2 linked regions of the Krasilnikovia cinnamomea genome follow. The protein of the gene in region 1 interacts with the protein of each later gene in a pairwise test. Links are inferred from orthologs where the notes say so. Each region holds a gene or a part of one and is shown in the gene's direction. Other genes may lie near its edges. The genes, in order: dnaE and EV385_RS19000.

Region 1 (4,335 bases):
GCTGGTCATCACCACGGTGCCGCGCGAGGACGCCGCGTTCACCGCCGACTGGATGCTGGACCTACTGGACGAGACCGGCATGGGCGACATCGTGGCCAACGCGGTGACGCTCATCTCCTGCCCGTCGCCGGGCAGGCTGCCGCTGCTCGACGACCTGACCAAGCACTTCGCGACCCGGACCAGGGCGGTGGCGGTGGTGCCGTACGACCCGGCCCTGGAGGTCGGCTCGTCGATCGAGTACGGCGACCTGCAGCCGGAGACCCGGGCGGCGTGGCTGCGCGCCGCCTCGGTGATGATCGAACCGTTCGCGCAATGACCCGGGTGTCCCCCGTGCCGGATGTCGGGGGTCGGGACTAGGCTTCCGTCGTCGGTTGTCGGCCGGGCGAAAAGGGGGCTGCCGGGTGTCTGACTCGTTCGTGCACCTGCATGTGCACACCGAGTATTCGATGCTCGACGGAGCCGCCCGGCTCAAGGATCTGTTCGCCGAGGCCAACCGCCTCGGCATGCCCGCCGTGGCGATCACCGACCACGGCAACATGCACGGGGCGTACGACTTCTACAAGCAGGCCACCGCGGCCGGGGTCACCCCGATCCTCGGCGTCGAGGCGTATGTAGCCCCCGAGTCGCGCTTCCACAAGCAGCGGGTCAAGTGGGGCCGCCCGGAGCAGAAGAGCGACGACATCTCCGGTAACGGCGCGATCACCCACATGACGATGTGGGCGCGCAACGACGTCGGCCTGAAGAACCTGTTCCGGCTCAACTCGCGCGCCTCGATGGAGGGCCACTACGTCAAGTGGCCCCGGATGGACCTGGAGCTGATCGGCGAGCACGCCGAGGGCATCATGGCCACCACCGGCTGCCCGTCCGGCGCGGTGCAGACCCGGCTGCGGCTCGGGCAGTTCGACGAGGCGCTGCGCACCGCCGCGGCGTACCAGGAGGTGTTCGGCAAGGAGCACTTCTACCTGGAGTTGATGGACCACGGCCTGGACATCGAGCGCCGGGTCCGCGACGGCCTGCTGGAGATCGGCCGCAAGCTGGGCATCCCGCCGCTGGTGACCAACGACTCGCACTACACCCACGAGGCGCAGGCCGAGGCGCACGACGTGCTGCTGTGCGTGCAGACCGGCAGCAACGTCGCCGACCCCAACCGGTTCCGCTTCGACGGCGCGGGCTACTTCGTCAAGAACGCCGACCAGATGCGCGCGGTGGACTCGTCCGAGGCGTGGCTGGAGGGCTGCCGCAACACGCTGCTGGTGGCGGAGAAGGTCGACACCACCGGCATGTTCACCTTCAAGAACCTAATGCCCCGCTTCCCGGTGCCGGACGGGGAGACCGAGGAGAGCTGGTTCCGCAAGGTGGCCTTCGAGGGGCTGGCCCGCCGGTTCCCGGACGGCATCCCGGAGACCCACGTCAAGCAGGCCGAGTACGAGCTGGGCGTCATCATCCAGATGGGCTTCCCGTCGTACTTCCTCGTGGTGGCCGACTTCATCCAGTGGTCGAAGCAGCAGGGCATCGCGGTGGGCCCGGGCCGTGGCTCGGCCGCCGGTTCCCTGGTCGCGTACGCGATGGGGATCACCGACCTGGATCCGCTGCCGCACGGGCTGATCTTCGAGCGGTTCCTCAACCCCGAGCGCGTCTCGATGCCGGACGTCGACATCGACTTCGACGAGCGCCGCCGCGGCGAGGTCATCCGGTACGTGACGGAGCGCTGGGGCGACGACAAGGTCGCGCAGATCGCCACGTTCGGCACGATCAAGGCGAAGGCCGCGATCAAGGACTCGGCCCGGGTGCTGGGTTATCCGTACGCGGTGGGCGACCGGATCACCAAGGCCATGCCCCCCGCCGTAATGGGCAAGGACATCCCGCTGACGGGCATCTTCGACCCGGAGCACAAGCGGTACTCCGAGGCGGGCGAGATCCGCACGCTGTACGAGACCGACCCGGACGTCAAGAAGGTCATCGACACCGCCCGCGGCATCGAGGGCCTGATCCGGCAGACCGGCGTACACGCGGCCGGGGTCATCATGAGCGCCGAGCCGATCATCGACCACATCCCGCTGATGCGCCGCGACGCGGACGGGGCGATCATCACGCAGTTCGACTATCCGACCTGCGAGACGCTCGGCCTGCTCAAGATGGACTTCCTGGGCCTGCGCAACCTGACGATCATCGACGACGCGGTCCGCAACATCGAGCTCAACCACGGCACCAAACTGGACCTGCTGGCGCTGAAGCTGGACGACAAGGCGACGTACGAGCTGCTGGCCCGCGGCGACACGCTGGGCGTGTTCCAGCTCGACGGCGGCCCGATGCGCTCGCTGCTGCGGCTGATGAAGCCGGACAACTTCGAGGACATCTCCGCGGTCCTCGCGCTGTACCGGCCCGGCCCGATGGGCGCGAACTCGCACACCAACTACGCGCTGCGCAAGAACGGCCAGCAGGAGATCACCCCGATCCACCCGGAGCTGGAGGAGCCGCTCAAGGAGATCCTGGGTCCCACGTACGGCCTGATCGTCTACCAGGAGCAGGTGCAGCGCGCCGCGCAGATCCTGGCCGGGTACTCACTCGGCAAGGCCGACCTGCTGCGCCGGGCGATGGGTAAGAAGAAGAAGGAGGTCCTGGACAAGGAGTTCATCCCGTTCCGCGACGGCATGCGCGCCAACGGGTACTCCGATCAGGCCATCCAGGCGATCTGGGACATCCTCGTGCCGTTCGCCGACTACGCCTTCAACAAGGCGCACACCGCCGGGTACGGCCTGGTGTCGTACTGGACCGGCTACCTGAAGGCGAACTACCCCGCCGAGTACATGGCCGGGCTGCTGACCAGCGTCGGCGACGACAAGGACAAGATGGCGATGTACCTGGCCGAGTGCCGGCGCATGGGCATCCAGGTCCTGCCGCCGGACGTCAACCAGTCCGCGGGCCCGTTCACCCCGGTCGGCACCGACATCCGTTTCGGCCTGGCCGCGGTCCGCAACGTGGGCCACAACGTGGTCGAGGCGATCGCCCGCTGCCGCAAGGAAAAAGGCGACTACGCCGACTTCTACGACTTCCTGTCCAAGGTGGACGCGGTCGCCTGCAATAAGAAGACAGTGGAATCGCTGATCAAGGCCGGGGCCTTCGACTCGATGGGCCACACCCGCAAGGGACTGCTGGCGGTGCACGCGGAGGCTATCGACGCGTACGCCGACGTCAAGCGCAACGAGGCGGCGGGCCAGTTCGACCTGTTCGGGGCGTTCGGCGACGACGCCGGGGCGGGCTCGGCCACGGTCGCGATGCCGGTGATCGGCGACAGCGAGTGGGACAAACGCGACAAACTCGCCTTCGAGCGCGAGATGCTCGGCCTGTACGTCTCCGACCACCCGCTCGCCGGGCTGGAGCAGATCCTCGCCGGGGCGGCGGACACCACCATCGCCGCGCTCAACGAGGAGGGCTCGATCCCGGACGGCCAGGTCGTCACGCTCGCGGGCATCCTCACCGGCGTCCAGCGCCGGATCACCAAGCAGGGCCGGGCGTGGGCGTCCGCCACGCTGGAGGACCTGGCCGGCGGGGTGGAAACCCTGTTCTTCCCCAACACGTACGAGGTGATCGGGCAGTACATCGCCGAGGACGCCATCGTGGTGGTCAAGGGCCGGGTGGACCGGCGCGACGACACACCCCGGATCATGGCGATGGACATGTCGATGCCGGACGTCTCGCACTCGTCCGACACGAAGCCGATCACCCTGACCATGCCGATCACCCGGTGCACCCCGCCGCTGGTCGACCAGCTCAAGGAGATCCTGGTCAGCCACCCCGGCGACGCCGAGGTGCACGTGCACCTGCAGAACGGCGCCCGCACCACCGTGATGCGCCTCGGCGGCGTCCGGGTGGCGCCCACCACCGCGTTGCGGGCCGACCTGAAGACGATCCTCGGGCCGGCCAGCGTGAGCTGACCGGGTGCGTCCAGGGTCGGCACAGGCGGCATCCAGCCGGACCTGGCAGGATCGGGGGGTGAACCCCAGTCAGGAGCCGGCGTCGCCGCATGGCGTTGAGCCGCCGCACCCGGCTGCGCCGCAGGGCGCGGACAGGTCGTACCCGCCTTCCCCGCCCCGCGTGGAGCCGTCGTACCTGATACCGCCCCTCGACGTTGCGCCCGTGGACCCGGCGGGGCCGGTCGGCGGCTGGGAGACGCCACAGCCGCCACCGCCCGCGCCCCGGCCGTGGCGCCGTACCGTCTCGGTGGGTGCCCTGACCGCGCTCGTGGTCGCGCTGGCCGGGGTGCCGCTGGGCCTGATCTGGACCTGGCTGGCCCCGTCCGTTCCGGTGCTCAACGCCGGGGCGCCCGGCATCGTG
Region 2 (3,029 bases), 1.1 Mb from region 1 along the record:
CAGGGCCCCGAGCAGCCCGGCTACCCACCACCGGCCTACGGCCAGCCCGGCTACGGCCAGGCTGGACCCGGCCAGCCCGGCTACGGCCAGCCCAGCTATGCGCAGCCCGGCTACCCACAGCCCGGGTACGCGCAGCCCGGCTACGGTCCGCCGCCGCCCGCGCCCCGACGGAGCAACGCCCCGATCATCGCGGTCATCCTGGCGGTCACCCTGCTGCTTTGCGGCGGTGCCGTGACGGCCAGCGTGCTCGCGGTCAACCGGGTCGCCGACAAGGCCAAGGACGCGGTTTCCAACCTCCCGACGGACGTCCCGGACGTCCCGGACCTCCCGAACGTGCCCACGGACCTCCCGACCGACCTGCCGACCCTGCCCACCGACCTACCGACCGATCTGCCCAACCTGCCGGGCGGCAACGGCAAGGAGATCACGGTCGAGTACGAGGTCACCGGCGACGGCCGCGCGGACATCCTCTACACCAAGAAGCTCGGCGAGACCCCCGAGCGGGAAAGCAACGTCAAGCTGCCCTGGCGCAAGAAGGTCACGATGAAGGGCGCCGCGCTGGTGTCGGTCACCGCCATCCGCGGCAGCACGGACTCGGGCACCATCAGCTGCCGCGCCACCGTCGACGGCGAGCAGGTCGCCCAGCGCACCCGCGAGGGCGCGTTCGCGACCGCGTCCTGCACCAAGGTGATCCTGTAGCACCTACGCCGCCCCCGCCTCGACCGGAGCGGTCAGCGAGAGCCGCCCCCGCCTCGACCGGAGCGGTCGGCGAGAAACCCGGCGGCGGTTCGCGGGAAACGACTGGGGCGGTTCGCGGGAGGCCGGGGCGGTTCGCGGGAACGACCGGGGCGCAAACCCGCGTCGCGCCCGTAGGCTGGCGCCGTGACGACGTCGATCCCGGCCGACCCGCTCGTCGGCCGCATGCGCCCGTTCGGCACCACCATCTTCACCGAGATGTCCGCATTAGCCGTACGCACCGGCGCGGTCAACCTGGGGCAGGGCTTCCCGGACACGGACGGCCCGCCGGAGATGCTCGCGGCGGCACACCAGGCGCTGCGGTCGGGCGCGAACCAGTACCCGCCGCTGCCCGGCATCCCGGCGTTGCGGGCCGCCATCGCGGCCCATGAGCAGCGCTTCTGGGAGCTGACCCGCGACCCGGACACCGAGGTGGCGGTCACTGCGGGGGCCACCGAGGCGATCGCGGCCAGCATCCTCGCCCTGTGCGAGGCGGGCGACGAGGTGGTGTGCTTCGAGCCGTACTACGACTCGTACGCGGCCTCGATCACCCTGGCGGGGGCCGTCCGCCGGCCGGTGACGCTGCGCCCCGGCGCGGACGGCCGGTACCGCTTCGACGAAGGTGAGCTGCGCGCCGCCTTCGGGCCACGGACCCGGCTCGTCCTGCTCAACTCGCCGCACAACCCCACCGGCAAGGTGTTCACCGCGGCCGAACTCACCCTCATCGCGAGCCTGTGCCGCGAGCACGACGTGTACGCGGTGACCGACGAGGTGTACGAGCATCTGGTGTTCACGGACGCCACCGCACCTCATATCCCGCTGGCCACCCTGCCGGGCATGCGGGAGCGCACCATCCGGATCTCGTCGGCGGGCAAGACCTTCTCCTGCACGGGCTGGAAGGTCGGCTGGGCCACCGGACCGGCTCCGCTGGTGTCCGCGCTGCTGCGGGTCAAGCAGTTCCTGACGTTCGTCAACGCGGGCCCGCTGCAGCCGGCCGTGGCGGTGGCGCTGGCCCTGCCGGACTCCTACTTCGCGCAGTTCCGGGACGGGCTGCAACGCCGGCGGGACCGGCTGGTCGCCGGGCTCGCCGACGCCGGGTTCGCGGTGCTGCCCGCCGAGGGAACCTACTTCGTCACCACCGACATCACCGGACTCGGCGGCAGCGACGGGGTGGAGTTCTGCCGGTCCCTGCCGGAGCGGTGCGGGGTGGTCGCGGTACCGACCCAGGTGTTCTACGACCACCAGGAGGAGGGTCGGCGGCTGGTCCGGTTCGCGTTCTGCAAACGCGAGGAGGTCATCGACGAGGCCGCCCGCCGCCTACGCACCCTGGCCTGACCCGCCCCACCCTGGCCTGACCCGCCCCACCCTGGCCTGACCGGCGCTCGCCCCGGCCGCCACCGATCGCGGCGAAAGCGGGGCAGGCGACGGCACAGCGCGAACGGCGGGCAGGCGACGGCACAGCGCCAACGCGGGGCCCGGGACGGCACAGCGCCATCGTGGGGCCCGGGACGGCACAACACAGGCACGGGCCCGGAGGGGCTTGCCAGCGGACGCGGGTTTGCCGCGTCAGGCCGGGCTGGCCGTCCGTACCTCGTCGGCGATGCGCTCCGCGACCGCCCGGGCCTGCTCCTGGGTGGCCGCCTCCACCATCACCCGCACCAGCTGCTCGGTCCCGGAGGGGCGCAGCAGCACCCGGCCGGTCTCGCCCAGTTCCCGCTCGGCCTGCGCCACGGCGGTCTGCACCGCCGGTGCCGCCGCGCCCGCCTGCCGGTCGGCCACCCGTACGTTGATCAGCTCCTGCGGCAGCTTGTGCACGACGGCGGCGAGGTCTGCCAGGCTCTGGCCGGTCTCGGCCATCCGCGCCATGAGGTGCAGGCCGGTAAGCACGCCGTCGCCGGTCGTCGCGTACGCGGGCATGACGATGTGGCCGCTCTGCTCGCCGCCGAGGGCCAGCTTGCCGTTCTGCAGCTCCTCCAGCACGTACCGGTCGCCGACCTTGGTTTCGAGCAGCCGGATGCCGGCCTGCTTCATGGCCAGCCGCAGCCCCAGGTTGCTCATGACCGTGGCGACCAGGGTGTCGCCGGTCAGCGTCCCGGCGTCGCGCATGGCCAGCGCGAGGATCGCCATGATCTGGTCGCCGTCGACGACCTCGCCGGACGCGGTGACCGCGAGGCAGCGGTCGGCGTCGCCGTCGTGGGCGAGGCCGAGGGCGGCCCCTTCGGCGAGGACGGCCGCCCGGACCGCCTCAAGGTGCGTGGAGCCGCAGTTGTCGTTGATGTTCAGCCCGTCCGGCT

The links.
Region 2: the proteins of dnaE (region 1) and EV385_RS19000 interact in binary tests that used the Escherichia coli proteins (3 or more experiments, as listed by UniProt). The link is inferred for Krasilnikovia cinnamomea from one-to-one orthologs.

What each region holds. Positions count from the first base shown.
Region 1 is NZ_SHKY01000001.1:5,264,754-5,269,088, forward strand. Bases 33-4,135 are described here. They hold dnaE (DNA polymerase III subunit alpha), read left to right. Parts: upstream 33-401; coding sequence 402-3,935; downstream 3,936-4,135. Other genes in these bases: EV385_RS24100 (MinD/ParA family ATP-binding protein), read left to right, coding at 33-316. Also shown: more of EV385_RS24100, read left to right, coding at 1-32; EV385_RS24110 (hypothetical protein), read left to right, coding at 4,138-4,335. UniProt on the Escherichia coli protein: DNA polymerase III is a complex, multichain enzyme responsible for most of the replicative synthesis in bacteria. This DNA polymerase also exhibits 3' to 5' exonuclease activity. The alpha chain is the DNA polymerase catalytic subunit.
Region 2 is NZ_SHKY01000001.1:4,181,184-4,184,212, reverse strand. The notes cover bases 180-2,976. They hold EV385_RS19000 (pyridoxal phosphate-dependent aminotransferase), read left to right. Parts: upstream 180-882; coding sequence 883-2,070; downstream 2,071-2,976. Other genes in these bases: glmM (phosphoglucosamine mutase), read right to left, coding at 2,302-2,976; EV385_RS19005 (MmpS family transport accessory protein), read left to right, coding at 180-699. In the rest of the region: more of EV385_RS19005, read left to right, coding at 1-179; more of glmM, read right to left, coding at 2,977-3,029. UniProt on the Escherichia coli protein: Shows aminotransferase activity with methionine and histidine as substrates, and to a lesser extent also with phenylalanine.